Regions from separate parts of the Cobetia sp. 1CM21F genome, predicted to be linked through region 1. Evidence: predicted binding sites of a transcription regulator. Region 1 holds the regulator's gene; each other region holds the start of a gene.

Region 1 (4,195 bases):
GCGGTATCGGTCGTCCGTCCACCTATGCCGCCATCATCTCCACCATCCAGGACCGTGGCTACGTGGCGCTGGAAAACCGTCGCTTCTATGCCGAGAAGCTGGGCGATATCGTCACCGATCGCCTCAGCGAGTCCTTCAAGGACCTGATGGACTTCGGCTTCACGGCGCGCATGGAAGACTATCTCGATGAGGTGGCCAACGGCGGGCGCAACTGGCGCGAGCTGCTGGACACCTTCTACGCCGAGTTCAAGGCCGAGCTGGACCACGCCCAGTCCGAAGAGGGCATGCGTCCCAACCAGCCGGTGCCGACGGACATCGCCTGCCCGACCTGTGGGCGTGAGATGCAGATTCGTACCGCCTCGACCGGGGTCTTCCTGGGCTGTTCCGGCTACAACCTGCCGCCCAAGGAGCGCTGCAAGACCACCATCGATCTGCTGCCGGGCGATGAAGCCGTGGCGGCCGATGCCGGTGAAGATGCCGAGACGGATGCGCTGCGCGCCAAGCGTCGCTGCCCGATCTGCGCCACCGCGATGGACAGCTACCTGATCGATGAGCAGCGCAAGCTGCACGTCTGCGGCAATAGCCCGGACTGTGTCGGTCATGAGGTCGAGGAAGGTCAGTTCCGCATCAAGGGCTACGATGGCCCGGTGATCGAGTGCGACAAGTGCGGCTCCGACATGCAGCTCAAGACCGGGCGTTTCGGCAAGTACTTCGGCTGCACCAACGAGAATTGCAAGAACACCCGCAAGCTGCTCAAGTCCGGTGAAGTGGCGCCGCCGAAGATGGACCCGATTCCGATGCCGGAACTTGCCTGCGTCAAGGTCGAGGACCACTACGTGCTGCGCGATGGCGCCAGTGGCCTGTTCCTGGCGGCCAGTCAGTTCCCCAAGAATCGCGAGACGCGTCCGCCGCTGGTCAAGGAGCTCAAGGCGCATGCCGACGAGCTGCCGGAGAAGTATCACTTCATTCTCGAGGCCCCGGATCAGGACCCGGACGGACGTCCGGCGCAGATTCGCTTCTCGCGCAAGGTCAAGGCTCAGTACGTCATGACCGATGAGGAAGGCAAGGCGACCGGTTGGAAGGCCACCTACGACAACGGCCGCTGGGTCGTCGAGGACAAGCGCAAGGGAGCCAAGAGCTGATGAGCCAGCGTGCCCGTACCAATCAGCTGCTGTATCAGGCCGAGTTGCTGCTGGCCCAGTCAGCAGCCTCTGGCGACGATGAGCATGCCGTGGCGCGTCGCATGGCCGGTGAAGAGGGCGCGCTCGCCCTGCTGGAGCTGGCGCTGGCGTCATTGCTGGAAGAATGTGCCGTGACGGCGCGCTGGCCGCAGGGTAGCTGGCGCGAGCGCCTGGCGTCGCCGCCGACGCCCATCGCCGAGGTCGAGCAGCTGCGCAGCCTGCTGGAGCGCCCCGACAGCTGGTTGTCTGAGCTGGTCGCGGATGTGACCCGCCTGCATGAAGAGGGCGGCGTCGCTCGCCGCGAGGAATCGCGTTCGCGTGGTGATGGTCTGATCATCGCGGCAGCCTCGAGCGCCTCGCTGGCCGAGCGTCTCAGCGCCGCCATCACGGCATTCAAGGCGCTGCTGCCGCAGCTGCGCGAGTCGAGTGTCGAGTGGTAGGTCAAGGCGTTGATCTGGTGCTGCACGCTGGTGATGACTGGCGCATGGCAATCGGGTGACGTTTCGCCTTCACGGGTGCTAGACTGATCGCATTGTGGCAAGCCCTGCATTCTCCGGTACGACCATGGCTCTGGCTGTGGTCGTACTTTTTTCTGCGTCGCTGATGGCAACACGGTGCCGGGCTTGCCAGCCGTCGCGCTGACGATTACAACGACGCCGGTATCTCGCGAGATGCCGTGCAGGAGGAATGACGTGTCCGATCCCGCCGTACTTGAAATTGTGCAAATGGAAGATGGTGAAGTGATTCTGCGCGCCGCGGAAAGCGAAGGTGAGCCGCTGCTCAGCATTCGCATTTCGGACGAGGCCGCTGATCTGCTGCGTGACAATCGTTTCGAGGTCGCGCGTGAGATGATCGACCACGCCATCACCCGGACTCGCCTCTGGGATGGCGAAGAAGACGAGGACGAGCAGTCAGAAGGCATCGTGCACTGATTCATCGCTCGCGCTTCGCGCACAAAAAAACCCGCCTTGAGGCGGGTTTTTTTGTGCAATGCGTGCGGCTTTTCTGTTGCTCAGAGCTTTGCGAGAAGAGCGCCGCTGGTCAAGGTCTCAGTGCAGGCCACCATCGCGGATGACGCCCACCCCGAGACCCTCGATCTCCAGGCTGTCCGTGCGCAGGTCGACCTTGATCGGCGAGAAGTCCTCGTTCTCGGCTTCCAGCCACACGTAATGCCCGTCACGGCGGAAGCGCTTGACGGTGACCTCATCCCCCAGACGTGCCACCACGATCTGGCCGTCACGCACGCTGCTGGTGCGGTGCACGGCCAGCAGGTCACCTTCCAGAATCCCCACGTCCTTCATCGACACGCCGCGTACACGCAGCAGGTAGTCGGCAGCCGGCGAGAAGTAGTCGCTCGGTAGCGGACAATGACGGTCGATATGCTCGCTGGCAAGAATCGGGCTGCCGGCGGCCACTTCCCCGATCACCGGCAGGCCATCGTTGGCGCTGTCGTCGACGTCAGCCAGCGACGGCACGCGAATGCCGCGTGAGGTGCCCGGCACCATCTCGATGGCGCCCTTGCGCTTGAGGGCACGCAGATGCTCCTCGGCGGCATTCGGTGAGCGGAAGCCCAGCGCTTGGGCGATTTCGGCCCGCGTCGGCGGGTAGCCAGAGGACTTGATGGTCTTGATGATGAAGTCGAAGACATCCTGCTGGCGCGGAGTAAGCGGCTGGGTCATGGCATTGCCTTTGGCCTGGGCGGCATCTTGAGCTGACGGCACGGGGTGTGCATCCATACAACTGTCATTGTATCCAGTCATGGCGGTCATGCAAGGCATCGTGGCTTGCGTGGTGGCCTCAAAGGGCAGGTAGTCGACGGGATATCGCTGTCTGGCGACTTTTCCTGCCGATATCCGAGGCATTCTTTCTTGAAGGGAATGTCTGGAAGTGAATGTCTGGAGGTGAATGTCTGGAGATGAATGTCTGGAAATGAACCCGGCCTGGCTCTGGCGGGGTGGTCAGTCACCGAGCATGACGAGCCCTTGAATCGGGATGGTCAGCGCTGAGGGAATATCAGGCTTGGCTAAACCTCTGGCGTTTGAAACGCGAGAGAATTGTCAGTCATGGCATGGCGCGCTAGAATCAAAGTGTTTCAAACGAATGTTCGCCGATGGTAGTGCTCACGGGTGTCATGATCGAACGCGCCTTGCGGTGAACCTGCACCACCTCATGAGAGAGTCGCCGCGCGGGGCTTGCGCCGTGACCTACGACTCCAGTCCTTTTCTACCTGACAAGGGTTCCGCCCATGGCCCAGACTGATACCGTTACCCGCATCCTCGATACTGCCGAGGTGCTGTTCGCCGAGCGCGGCTTCGCCGAGACCTCACTGCGTAACATCACCAGCAAGGCCAAGGTCAATCTGGCGGCGGTGAACTACCACTTCGGCTCCAAGAAATCGCTGATCCAGGCGGTCTTCGCACGCTATCTCGATCCGTTCAGTGAGCGTTTCCACGCGGCACTCGACAGCGTCGAGCAGCAATACGCCGGGCGCCAGGTGCCGCTGGAGGTCCTGCTGGAGGTGATGGCGCGTACCGTGCTGGAGGTGCCGGCCGAGCGCAATAGCCTGCGTACCTTCATGCGCCTGCTCGGGCTTGCCTATACCCAGGGTCAGGGCCACATGCGGCGCTATATCCGCGAGCATTACGGCACGGTCTTCAGCCGCTTCGCCGAGCTTCTGAAGCTGGCGACGCCTGATCTGCCGGACAACGAGCGCTTCTGGCGTCTGCACTTCATGCTCGGCAGCGTGATATTCACCTTCTCGGGCCTGGATGCGCTGCGCGATATCGAGGAGGCCGAGTACGGCCATCACACCACGGTGCGCGAGCTGATCCAGCACATGCGGCCGGTGGTGGTCGCGGCGATGGCAGCGCCGTTGCCGGCCACGCTCGGAGATGGTGAGGCGGTCACCCAGGCGGCCAGCTGATGGCCTGCTGGGTAGCGGTGGATCTCTCGCGCCAGAGCCTTGAGATACGCAATGACGCGCCGAGTGGCAGTCGTGATGCGCCGCCCCCCGC
Region 2 (4,195 bases), on a different contig from region 1:
CGCGGCCTGCTTGCGCTCACCCTGCAGGACGTGGATGGTCACCGCGCTCTGGTTGTCGTCTGCGGTGGAGAACACCTGGGACTTCTTGGTCGGGATGGTGGTGTTCTTCTCGATCAGCGGCGTCAGCACGCCACCCATGGTCTCGATACCGAGGGTCAGCGGGGTCACGTCCAGCAGCAGCACGTCCTTGACGTCGCCGCCCAGCACGCCGCCCTGGATACCGGCGCCGACGGCGACCGCTTCATCCGGGTTGACGTCCTTGCGAGCTTCCTTGCCGAAGAACTCGGCCACCTTGGACTGCACCAGCGGCATGCGGGTCTGACCACCGACCAGGATGACGTCGTCGATCTCGGAGGCGGACAGGCCGGCGTCGGACAGTGCGGTCTGGCACGGCTTCAGGGAGCGTGCGACCAGGTCGTCGACCAGAGACTCGAGCTTGGAACGGGTCACCTTGACGTTCAGGTGCTTCGGACCGGTGTTGTCAGCCGTGATGTACGGCAGGTTCACGTCGGTCTGCTGAGCGCTGGACAGCTCGATCTTGGCCTTCTCGGCGGCTTCCTTCAGACGCTGCATGGCGAGGTTGTCGCCGGACAGATCGATACCGCTGTCTGCCTTGAACTGGTCAACCAGGTAGTTGATCAGGTGCATGTCGAAATCTTCACCACCCAGGAAGGTGTCGCCGTTGGTGGCGAGCACTTCGAACTGGGTCTCACCGTCGACGTCGGCGACTTCGATGATGGAGATATCGAAGGTACCGCCGCCCAGGTCATAGACCGCGATGGTCTTGTCACCACGAGACTTGTCCATGCCGTAGGCGAGGGCTGCGGCAGTCGGCTCGTTGATGATGCGCTTGACGTCGAGACCCGCGATGCGGCCGGCGTCCTTGGTCGCCTGACGCTGGGAATCGTTGAAGTAGGCCGGCACGGTGATGACGGCTTCGGTGACTTCTTCACCGAGGTAGTCTTCCGCGGTCTTCTTCATCTTTTTGAGGATTTCCGCACTGATCTGCGGCGGTGCCATCTTCTTGTCTTTCACCTGCACCCAGGCGTCGCCGTTGTCGGCTTCGACAATCTTGTACGGCACCATCTTGATGTCTTTCTGAACCACATCATCCTTGAACTTGCGACCGATCAGGCGCTTGACCGCGAAGAGAGTGTTCTCCGGGTTGGTCACTGCCTGACGCTTGGCCGACTGGCCGACCAGAATCTCGTTGTCGTCGGTGTAAGCGATGATGGACGGTGTGGTGCGACCGCCTTCAGCGTTTTCGATGACCTTGGTTTTCTCGCCGTCGAGCACTGCCACACAGGAGTTGGTAGTACCCAAGTCAATACCGATGATGCGTCCCATAATCGTATACCTCGAATCTGTTGCTAGCCTGAAAGATAAGTCTGGATGTCGGCACCTTGTGTCGGTGCCTGAACTTGTTTCTCTAGATGGGGTCGCGTGTCAGGGTTTCAAGACCCGGCCGGGCAAATTTTCCCGGGCCGGATCGCCCTGAGCCCCCACAGGGCGCGATCCAACGCCTATCGGACGTCGGGAGCGCGCAGGCCTCAGGAGGCCTTGCTGACTGCCACCATCGCCGGACGCACCAGGCGGCCATTGAGGGTGTAACCCTTCTGCATCACGTCGATGACGCTGTTCGGCTCCGCGTCCGGGGACGGCACCATGGCGACAGCCTGATGGTATTCCGGATCGAAGGGCTCGCCGTGCGGATCCAGCTGCTCGACGCCTGACTTGTTCAGGGCATCCAGCTGCATTTTCAAGGTCATCTCGATGCCTTCGACGTGGGTCTTGGCCGCTTCGTCACCCGACATGGATTCCAGTGCCTTCTCGAGGGAATCCACCACCGGCAGCATTTCCTTGACGAACTTCTCCAGCGCGAACTTGCGCGCCTTCTCGGCGTCCTGCTCGGCACGACGGCGCGCGTTCTGCGCATCGGCAGCCGCACGCAGCGCCTGGTCCTTGGCTTCCTTGACGGCCTGCTCAAGCTCTTCGACCTGGGCGGCCAGCATCTCGGCTTCCGGGTTGTCCACCAGAGAGCCTTCGGCGCCGGTATCGTCGGCATCCAGTACGTTGTCGATCACTTCACCTTCCGGCGTTTCCGGCTGCGGCTCGGCATCGCGAGCGGCACGCTGAAGCTCTTCATCCATCGGGGTCTGCGGGTCCTGAGCCATGCTGATCTCCTGCGGGCCGGCGTCTATGCGCCATTGCCCTGATTCGTGGCCTGCTGAGCTTGTCGCGAAGCATCACGCGCACTGGCTGACAGACAGGCCATGAGTTGCCTTGAGAGGCAGCAAGGCCAGGCCATTGCTGCCGACTGAAAGTGTCAGTGCCTCTATATGGGGACAGCACATCGCTTCTCAAGCCTTGCCGCGGGCTTTTCTCCCCACTGAGTCCGGCATGGATTGAAGGCCACCCGAACGTGCTGTATAAAAAGCCATGCTCACTGTATAAACATACTGTATGGCGACACCGTAGCCCGCCCATCGAGTCCGGGTCCGCTGATGTTCCCCCAGCACGGCGTACGTCAAAGCCCCCCTCGGAGGTAGTCATGCTGCTGCAACTCGCCATCCAAGATTTTGCCATCGTCGAAACGCTGGAACTCGATTTCCGCCGCGGCATGACCGCCATCACCGGCGAGACCGGTGCCGGCAAGTCCATCCTGCTCGGCGCCCTTGGCCTGTGCCTGGGCGAGCGTGCTGATGCCGGCAGCGTGCGCCATGGCGCCGACCGCGCCGACCTCATCGCGCGTTTCGATATCAGTGAGCTTGGCGACGCCCGCCAGTGGCTGGATGAGCGCGAACTGGGCAGCGACGACTGCCTGCTGCGTCGCGTTATCACCGCCAGCGGCCGCTCCAAGGCCTGGATCAACGGCACGCCCTGCACCATCGCCGACCTGCGCGAGCTGGGCGAGCACCTGATCGACATCCACTCCCAGCACGCCCATCACTCCCTGCTCAAGGAAGAGACGCATCTGCGTCAGCTCGACGAATATGCGGGCCTGGAGACTCAGGCTGCCCAATTGCGCGAGGACTTCCGTCACTGGCAGGAGGCGCATCGTCGCCTCAAGCGCATGAGCAATGATGGCGATGAGGTGCGTGCGCGCCGCCAGCTGCTGCGCTATCAGGTCGAGGAGCTCGATGAACTGGCGCTGTGCGAAGGGGAGCTGGAAGCCCTGGAGCAGGAGCAGGAAACGCTGGCCAATGCCGAGCAGATTCTGGCCGAGGCGCAGTCCGCCGCCGAATGCTGTGATCACGACGAAGAAGGTGCGTTGCCGCGCCTCAACCAGGCCCTGGCGCGCCTGGCGCATCTGCCGGGCAACGAACACGGCTCACTGGCCAGTGCGCTGGGCATGCTCGAGGAAGCGCGCATCCAGATAGAAGAAGCGGCACGTGAGCTGCACCGCTTCGTGGAAGTCACCGAACTCGATCCCGAGCGTCTCGCCTTCGTCGATGAGCGCCTGAGCCGCATTCACCAGATCGCGCGCAAGCATCATGTGATGCCGGACGAGCTGCATGGCCTTCATCAGCGCCTGAGCGAAGAACTCGACGGCCTGGGTGGCGATGAGGAGGCCATCGAAGCCTTGCGCGAAGAAGTGGCTCAGCGTCGCGAGGCCTGGAAGGGGCTGGCGAGTGAGGTAAGCGCCAAACGCGCCACGGCCGCCCCGCAACTGGCCAGCGACATCCAGGACCAGCTGGCCTTCCTCGGCATGGGCAAGGCCACCTTCGAGGTCGCCATCGAGGCGCGGGAGCGCCCGCAGCCGGAAGGCATGGAGCGTATCCACTTCCGCATCAGCGCCAACCCGGGCCAGCCGCCACGTGCGCTGGCCAAGGTGGCCTCCGGCGGCGAGCTCTCGCGTGTGTCACTGGCGATCCAGGTCGTGGCTGCCAGTCGCTCGACCATCCCCAGCCTGGTCTTCGATGAAGTCGATGTCGGCATCTCCGGCGCCACCGCCGAGATCGTCGGTCAGCTGCTGCGTCGCCTGGGCGACAAGGGCCAGGTGCTGACCGTCACGCACCTGCCGCAGGTCGCCGCACAGGCGCATCAGCACCTGCATATAGAGAAGCAGGCCGAGAAGGACACGACCCGCACCCATATGGCGCTGCTGGATGAAAGCGGCCGCGTGCGCGAGCTGGCACGCATGCTGGGCGGCATTCATCTCTCCGAGCAGACCCTCGCCCATGCCCGCGAGATG
Region 3 (4,195 bases), on a different contig from region 1:
CAGCAGGGTCGGGTCGTTGTTCGGCACCAGGGAGCTGGTGGGAACGATGGTATGGCCCTGCTTCTCGAAATAGGTCAGGAAGGCGTTTCTGATTTCTGCGCTTTTCATAGAGGTTCCGTAGCGATGTGCGTAAAGACGCTCCGGGGGTCTTCTGCATGACTTCCGCATGGTTTCTGCATATTCATCCATGTGGGTATGCATGGAGGTGCAATGAAAAGCATGAAAGAAGGCGCCTGCCCCGTGCCGTCGCAAGACGACCTAGTATAACGCCTGTTCGCGCAAGCTAAAGGGGGGGGGAATGTCTTGAAGCGCCGGTTTGCGCGTCATGAGAGCCAAACAGCCACCCGCCAGCTAGCCTTCTTCGCCCTCATCACTCCAGGCGGACTCCATGGCATAGCGCAGCTGCTCATAGTCGAAGCCGCGCTGGAGCAGAAAGCGCTCGCGCCGTGCGCGCTCCTTGTGCCCCTCGCCGGGGCCGGAGAAGCGCCTGGCCAGCGTCTCGCGCGCCAGTTCGAAGAAATCCACCGCCTCGACATGACCGAAGGCATCCGGCGTCGGGTCACTGGCGGCACGCATCACGGCATTGAGCGTCTCGCTATCGATACCACGCTGGCGCAGCTCCTGCTGGATACGCCTCGGCCCCTGCCCGCGCAGCACTCGCGTCCGCAGGAAACTGGCGGCAAAGCGCTCATCGGATTGCAGGCCCTCCTCGGCCATGCGCTCCAGCACCTCCTCGATCAGCAGCTCGACCTCATCGCGACTCAAGGCCGCCTGCGCGCCCTCCTCGCCCGCGGCTTGGCGCTCTGCCAACTCGTCATCGCTGACCGCCCGCAGGTAGTCACGCTCCTTGAGATAGTCGTGCAGCTCGCGGCGACTATGTTCGCGGCGCGCCAGACGCGCGATGGCATCATTGCGCGCACGCCGTTGCGGCGTCATCTCGCCTGAATCGAGCGGTTGATACTCAGACCCACCCATTTCAGCGCTGTCATCGTGCATGGTCATGCTCCCCGGGGTTGAGCAGAAGGACATCGATGGACGTGAACGCAAGGCGCCCGCCTCCGAGTCATCGGGGCGGGCGCCTTGGGATCATCGCACCGGGTCGGAAACGACACGGTGCGATGACGCCAGCCTGGCGGCTGGCGCTCTTGCTTTTTCTTCTGGACGAACCTCAATCGAGATCGATATCCAGGTCGTCTTCACTCTCGGCGGCCGCGGTCTCTTTCGGCTCTTCCTTGGCTTCCGGTGCTGCCAGCAACTGGGCACGGATCTGGGTTTCAATCTCCTCCATGATGGCGGGATTGTCTTCCAGGTACTGGGCGGAATTGGCCTTGCCCTGACCGATCTTGCTGCCCTGATAGCTGTACCAGGCGCCGGACTTGCCGACCAGACCACACTGCACGCCCAGGTCGATCACCTCACCGGCGTGATAGATGCCCTTGCCGTAGAGAATCTGGAACTCGGCCTGACGGAACGGCGGTGCGACCTTGTTCTTGACGACCTTGACGCGGGTCTCGTTACCGGTGACTTCATCACCGGACTTCACGGAGCCGGTACGACGGATATCCAGACGCACACTGGAGTAGAACTTCAGTGCGTTACCGCCCGTCGTGGTTTCGGGGCTGCCGAACATCACGCCGATCTTCATGCGGATCTGGTTGATGAACACCACCATGCAGTTGGCGTTCTTGATGTGACCGGTCACCTTGCGCAGTGCCTGGGACATCAGACGCGCCTGCAGGCCGACGTGGGAGTCGCCCATCTCGCCTTCGATCTCGGCACGCGGCGTCAGTGCTGCCACGGAGTCGACGATGATGACGTCAACGCCGCCGGAGCGTACCAGCATGTCGACGATCTCGAGCGCCTGCTCACCGGTGTCCGGCTGGGAGACCAGCATCTCGTCCAGATTGACGCCCAGCTTCTCGGCGTAGGACGGATCCAGTGCGTGCTCGGCATCGATGAAGGCACAGACCTTGCCCTGCTTCTGCGCCTGGGCGATGACCGAGAGGGTCAGTGTCGTCTTGCCCGAGGATTCCGGGCCATAGATCTCGACCACGCGCCCGAAGGGCAGGCCGCCGATGCCGAGTGCGATATCCAGCCCCAGAGAACCGGTGGAAACCGACGGGATGGCCACACGCGGGGCATCGCCCATGCGCATGACGGCGCCCTTGCCGAACTGGCGCTCGATCTGGGACAGCGCCGCGTTCAGCGCCTTGGTACGATTGTCGTCCTTTGCCATGTGGCCTCCTGTCAAACGGCGGAGCCACACGGGCTGCCACCTGGAATAGAGAATTCTGTCACTGAGAGCTGAGCAGACACCGTCAGACTAGCGGCTGAGGTGTCGTGGCAAAACCCTGTATACATGGACAGTATAATGCCGCAAGTTGCGTCACTCTGCCAGTCCGGTGATGCGCTTTTTCAGGCAGCACCCTCAACGCGGGGCTTGCATCGGGCTCACGCCTCTTCGGTGCCGATCTGCAAGGCCTCCACGCGCTCGATCAAGCCCTGCAACGCTTCCCGCACCGCGGCGTCGCGCACGGCCTGCCGGTCGCCGGGAAAGTGACAGCAGCGTGCCTGCTGGCGCGCCTCGCTCCCCCACGCCAGCCACACGGTGCCGACGGGCTTCTCGTCACTTCCCCCGCCGGGGCCGGCCACACCGCTGATCGCCACCCCCAGCTCAGCGCCGCTTTCGCGACAGGCGCCCCGCACCATCTCGCACACGACCGCCTCTGAGACGGCACCGAACTCTTCAAGCGATGCCTCACTGACCCCCAGCAGGCGCTGCTTGGTGGCATTGGAATAGGTCACGTAGCCCGCATCGAAATAGCTGGAGCTGCCGGCAATCGCCGTGATCGCGGCGCTCACCCCGCCCCCGGTGCACGACTCGGCGGTAGTGACACGCACGCCGCGCGCGACCGCCAGCGCCTGCAGCTGCTCAGCCAGGGCATTCGCGCACGCAGCCTCAGGGGTCGTACCAGTCAATTGGCTCACGAACTTTCTCCTTGTGGAGGTCATCGGGTGAAAAGGGCAGCGAGCATGAGACATCACAGGCATTGGAGCCGGCCGCGCCAGTCCGTAGAATATCGCGCATCCCGCATGCCGTGCTCTCGCATGTGTGCTTTTTCCCATTGCAGTGCAGTCAAGGAAGTCCATGGCCATGGCCAAGAACAGCGCGCCCCAGATGACGCCGATGATGACGCAGTACATGAAGATCAAACGCGAGCACCCCGGCGTGCTGCTGTTCTATCGCATGGGCGACTTCTATGAACTGTTTGATGAGGACGCCAAGCGCGCAGCACAACTGCTCGATATCACGTTGACGGCGCGCGGCAGCTCCGGTGGCTCACCGATCCCCATGGCAGGGGTGCCCTACCACAGCGCCGAAGGCTATCTGGCACGCCTGGTCAAGATGGGCGAATCGGTGGCCATCTGTGAGCAGATCGGTGACCCGGCGACCAGCAAGGGACCTGTCGAGCGCAAGGTCGTGCGTATCGTCACCCCGGGGACACTGCATGATGAGGCGCTGCTGGATGCCAGCCGTGACAACCTGCTGGTGGCGCTGCACCGTGATGGCGAGACCTGGGGCCTGGCCGCTCTCGAGCTCTCCTCCGGTCGCTTCAGCGTGCTCGAGGTCAATGGTGATGACGAGCTGCTGGCCGAGATCCAGCGTCTGTCGCCTGCCGAAGTCATGGTCGGCGAAAGCCGTACCCTCCCCGCCAGCCTGGCCTCGCGCCCGGGCCTGACCCGCCAGAGCGATTGGCACTTCGATCACGAGACTGCCTTGCGCCTGCTGTGCGATCAGTTCGGCGTCCAGGACCTCAACGGCTTCGGCTGCAGCCACCTGACGCGCGCCGTCACGGCAGCCGGTGCCCTGCTCGACTACGCTCGCGACACCCAGCGTACCGGCCTGCCCCACGTGACCGCGCTGGCCGTCGAGAGCCGCGATGACTCGGTGGTGATCGATGCCGCCAGCCGTCGCAACCTCGAGATCGATACCAACCTGGGCGGCACCAGCGACAACACGCTGGCCAGCGTGCTGGACGTCACCGCGACCGCGATGGGTTCACGCCTGCTCAAGCGCTGGCTCAACCGCCCGCTGCGCGATCAGCTCCAGATCGGCCAGCGTCAGGCGGCGGTGCAACGTCTGCTGGATGGCGACTATCCCTTCGAGCTGCAAGGCCTGCTCAAGCGCATCGGC
Region 4 (4,195 bases), on a different contig from region 1:
TCAAGCGCGCACTTTCTACCCCAGTAACCTGCCAACCCCTAGTCAATAAATCCAATCACGATGCGCCGTTTCCTTCACGGAAACTATAGGGCGCATGTTTGCTGCCCTGGCGGGGCCTCAGCTGGCCATCTTGCGCGCCAGCGCCGCCTTGATGAGCGCTTCGGTGGAGGCGCCGGTCTCGAGCCCGGAGAGCATCTTGGCCGCCTCGACAGGCTTGTAGCCCAGAGACACCAGCGCGGCTTCGGCATCCGCCAGAGGATGGGTGACCGGCGGTTGCGGCTGGGAGGCACGCGCCATTTCATCCAGCCCATCATCCGCCGGCAGCGTCCAATGCTTGAGGCGATCACGCATCTCGATGATCAGTCGATCCGCCGTCTTCTTGCCGACGCCCGGCAGACGTGTCAGCGCTCGGCTGTCTTCGTCGTGAACACAGCGAATGAAATCGGACTGCTCCATTCCCGACAGAATCGCCAGCGCCAGACGCGGGCCGACACCGGAGATCTTGATCAATTCACGGAACAGTCGACGCTCGGGCTCCTTGCCGAAGCCATACAGCAACTGCGCGTCTTCGCGCACCACCAGGTGGGTGTAAAGCTGGCAATGTTCGCCCACGGCCGGCAAGCCCAACAGGGTGTTCATCGAAGCTTCCAGTTCATAACCGACACCCTGTACGTCAAGCACCAGCTGCGGCGGTTGTTTTTCCAGCAATGTCCCGGTCAGGCGTCCAATCATGTTGCGGCTGTCCTTGCTCGGCAGAGAACGTGTTCGGTGGGATCGTGCTGCTCGCAGACCCGATTCTCTGCACGGATTGTTACAATGCGGGCAAGCCTACCAAAGATGAAGCGTAGGCGGCATGTCCCAGTGTCACGACGAATTTGTCGCATCTTTCTGACAGTCATACCTTGGGTGATGGCACGAAGCCTGATGCCACGCGGCTTGGCGCATCACGCAATCGGCTGCTGCCAGGCTCGGCAGACACTCTACAAGTGACTGAAAAATCGCTATTAATTGAGCACAATACCGCATTTGTCGCTCAGCGGCATGTCAGGCGTCGGGCTCGAAGTCTCGCCAGCTGCTGCTACGCCGTACGCGGGTTCCCTTGCGTCGACTGGTATTCCCCAGCCCCAAGGCTTCCAACTGGTCATTGCCGGGCGTCAGGCGTCGACGCGCGAAACAATGCGTCAAGGCGATGGCCAGCGCATCGGCGGCATCGGCCTGCGGCGTGGCGGAAAGCTTGAGCGTATGCGTGACCATATGCTGCACCTGTGACTTCTCGGCGGCACCGGTACCGGTCACGGCCTGCTTGATCTGCCGCGGCCCATATTCGAACACCGGCAAGCCGTGATTGGCCGCACACACGATGGCAGCCCCGCGCGCCTGGCCCAGCTTGAGCGCCGAATCGGCGTTCTTGGACATGAAGACCTGCTCGATGGCGAATTCCGCGGGGCGATGCAGGGCGATCACCTCGCTGATACCGGCATAGATCTGCGCCAGGCGCTGATCCAGGCTGACCTGTGACATGCGAATGCAGCCACTGTCCACATAGCGAGGCTGGGCCGCAGAGACATCCAATACCCCATACCCGGTCAGACGTGAGCCCGGGTCGATGCCAAGAATGATCATGCTGCCGCCTCGCTTCTCACACCTTGCGTCTTCGCTGTCGTCATCGCGCCATCGCTCTTACTGTGTATATAACCAGCCACCATGCCACAAAAAAGGCGGTGCGACACTGTCATGGCCTGACGTGAACGCCAGCAAACAGTCTCGCACCGCCTTGTCGGGCTTGCTCGCCCCCTCGCCTACCAGGTCAAAGGGACAAACCTGCCACTGCGGGACCGCCCTTGTCTGATCGAATCAGTCCAGACGGCCCCACCAGTCACTCTCTCGGTCATGCGCCGCTGAATCAGGCCTGACCGCTTTCGTCCTCGACCTTGACCTTCTGACGCAGACGGATGTTCAGCTCCTTGAGCTGCTCACCGCTGACCACGCCCGGGGCGTCGGTCATCATGCAGCCGGCGCTCTGGGTTTTCGGGAAGGCAATCACTTCACGAATGGTCTTGGCGCCGGTCATCAGCATCACCAGACGGTCGAGACCGAAGGCCAGACCACCATGGGGCGGCGCGCCGAACTTCAGGGCGTCGAGCAGGAAGCCGAACTTCTCTTCCGCTTCTTCTTCACCGATGCCCAGCACTTCGAATACGGTACGCTGCATGGCCTGATCGTGGATACGGATGGAGCCGCCACCCAGCTCGGTGCCGTTGATGACCATGTCGTAGGCGCGAGACAGTGCCGCTTCCGGGTTGGCCTTGAGCTCTTCCGGCGTGCAGGACGGCGCGGTGAACGGGTGGTGCAGCGCGCTCAGGCGGCCGTTGGCATCGGCTTCGAACATCGGGAAGTCGACGACCCACAGCGGCGCCCACTCGCGGGTGTAGAGGTTGAGGTCTTCACCCAGCTTGACGCGCAGCGCACCGATGGCCTCGGCCACGATGTTGGCCTTGTCAGCGCCGAAGAACACGATGTCGCCATCGACGGCGCCACAGCGGTCCAGCACTTCATCCACGACGTCTTCCATGAACTTGACGATCGGCGACTGCAGACCCTCGACGCCCTTGGCACGTTCGTTGACCTTGATCCACGCCAGGCCCTTGGCACCGTAGATGCCGACGAATTTGGTGTAAGCGTCGATTTCCTTGCGTGACAGGCTGGCACCGCCCGGCACACGCAGTGCGGCGACACGGCCCTTGTCGTCCTTGGCCGGACCGGAGAAGACCTTGAAGTCCACGCCGCTCATCAGGTCATCGACATCGACCAGTTCCAGCGGGATACGCAGGTCCGGCTTGTCGGAACCGAAGCGGCTGATGGCCTCGGAGTACGGCATGGTCGGGAAGTCGCCCAGCTCGACATCGAGCACTTCCTTGTAGAGGCCACGGATCATGGTCTCGGTCATGCCCATGATGTCCTGCTCGTCGACGAAGCTGGCTTCGAGGTCGATCTGGGTGAACTCCGGCTGACGGTCAGCACGCAGGTCTTCATCACGGAAGCATTTGGCGATCTGGTAGTAACGATCGACACCGGCGACCATCAGCAGCTGCTTGAACAGCTGCGGAGACTGCGGCAGTGCGAAGAAGCTGCCGGCGTAGGTGCGGCTCGGCACCAGATAGTCACGTGCGCCTTCCGGCGTGGCACGTGTCAGGATCGGGGTTTCGATGTCGAGGAAGCCCAGGGCTTCGAGCTGGGCGCGCACGCTGTGAGTGATGCGCGAGCGCAGACGCAGCTTCTCGATCATGTCGGGACGACGCAGGTCGACATAACGATACTTGAGGCGAACTTCCTCACCGACCTTGTTGTGGTCGTCGAGCTGGAACGGCGGCGTCTGTGCGGTGTTGAGCACTTCGACGTCCTTGGCCAGCACTTCGATCATGCCTGTCGGCATGTTCGGGTTCTGGGTGCCTTCCGGGCGCAGACGGATACGGCCCTTGATACGCAGCACGAACTCGCTGCGCGCCTTGTCGGCAGTGGCGAAGGCATCGACGGTGTCCGGATCGACGACGATCTGGGCGATGCCATCACGGTCGCGCATGTCGAGGAAGATGACGCCACCGTGGTCGCGACGGCGGTGCACCCACCCGCACAGAGTGACATCCTGATCGATCAGGGTCTCGTTCAGTTTGCCGCAATAGTGGCTGCGCATGTTGATTCCTTGTTGCTCAAATTCATGATCGACGCGCTGATGCGCATCTGTCTCAGAGGGCCTGCCGTTGGCGATGAGGGTCAAGGGTACCCGCTGGGCGCCCCTGACCCTCATCACGCTGATGCCTGACGCACTATCCCAGCTGTGTCAGGCGGTGCTGTCGCTACCACCGGCCAGATTCTTCTTGCTGCCGGACTTGAAATCCGTCTCGTACCAGCCACTGCCTGCCAGACGGAACCCGGCGGCGGAGACCAGCTTCTCGAGCTGGTCCGTCTTGCATTCCGGGCACTCCGTCAGCGGCGCAGCGCTGATCTTCTGCAACTTGTCCATCCGATGGCCACAGGCCTTGCAGTGGTATTCATAGATCGGCATGGTTTTCTTTCCTGACAATACTGGTCACGGGGCTGTCTGAGCACCGTGAACCATGACAATGTTATGCCTTGCGGCGCGTCTTGCGTTCAGCGCACCTGCGGCCCCAACATGAGAGCTTTCGCAAGCACCAGC

What was found. Region 1 encodes LexA, which represses DNA repair genes until DNA is damaged. Its sites were predicted from a motif close to TACTGTNTANNTANACAGTA; they were not measured.
Region 2: the regulator LexA is predicted to act here: its motif matches at 2,445-2,464, upstream of recN (DNA repair protein RecN).
Region 3: the regulator LexA is predicted to act here: its motif matches at 2,350-2,369, upstream of recA (recombinase RecA).
Region 4: the regulator LexA is predicted to act here: its motif matches at 1,682-1,701, upstream of ruvC (crossover junction endodeoxyribonuclease RuvC).

Annotation. Positions count from the first base shown of each region.
Region 1 covers NZ_JALNTQ010000002.1:1,015,129-1,019,323, reverse strand. The annotation lists gene topA (type I DNA topoisomerase) at 1-1,142, shown strand, start outside; gene MSG32_RS10025 (DUF6586 family protein) at 1,142-1,621, shown strand; gene MSG32_RS10020 (hypothetical protein) at 1,874-2,113, shown strand; gene lexA (transcriptional repressor LexA) at 2,231-2,860, opposite strand; gene MSG32_RS10010 (TetR/AcrR family transcriptional regulator) at 3,427-4,104, shown strand; gene MSG32_RS10005 (L,D-transpeptidase) at 4,104-4,195, shown strand, end outside.
Region 2 covers NZ_JALNTQ010000004.1:297,010-301,204, reverse strand. The annotation lists gene dnaK (molecular chaperone DnaK) at 1-1,347, opposite strand, end outside; gene grpE (nucleotide exchange factor GrpE) at 1,551-2,174, opposite strand; gene recN (DNA repair protein RecN) at 2,552-4,195, shown strand, end outside.
Region 3 covers NZ_JALNTQ010000005.1:142,219-146,413, reverse strand. The annotation lists gene alaS (alanine--tRNA ligase) at 1-108, opposite strand, end outside; gene MSG32_RS15360 (regulatory protein RecX) at 352-936, opposite strand; gene recA (recombinase RecA) at 1,169-2,236, opposite strand; gene MSG32_RS15350 (CinA family protein) at 2,452-2,940, opposite strand; gene mutS (DNA mismatch repair protein MutS) at 3,155-4,195, shown strand, end outside.
Region 4 covers NZ_JALNTQ010000001.1:1,334,519-1,338,713, forward strand. The annotation lists gene ruvA (Holliday junction branch migration protein RuvA) at 118-732, opposite strand; gene ruvC (crossover junction endodeoxyribonuclease RuvC) at 1,045-1,623, opposite strand; gene aspS (aspartate--tRNA ligase) at 1,904-3,691, opposite strand; gene MSG32_RS05400 (zinc ribbon domain-containing protein) at 3,839-4,063, opposite strand.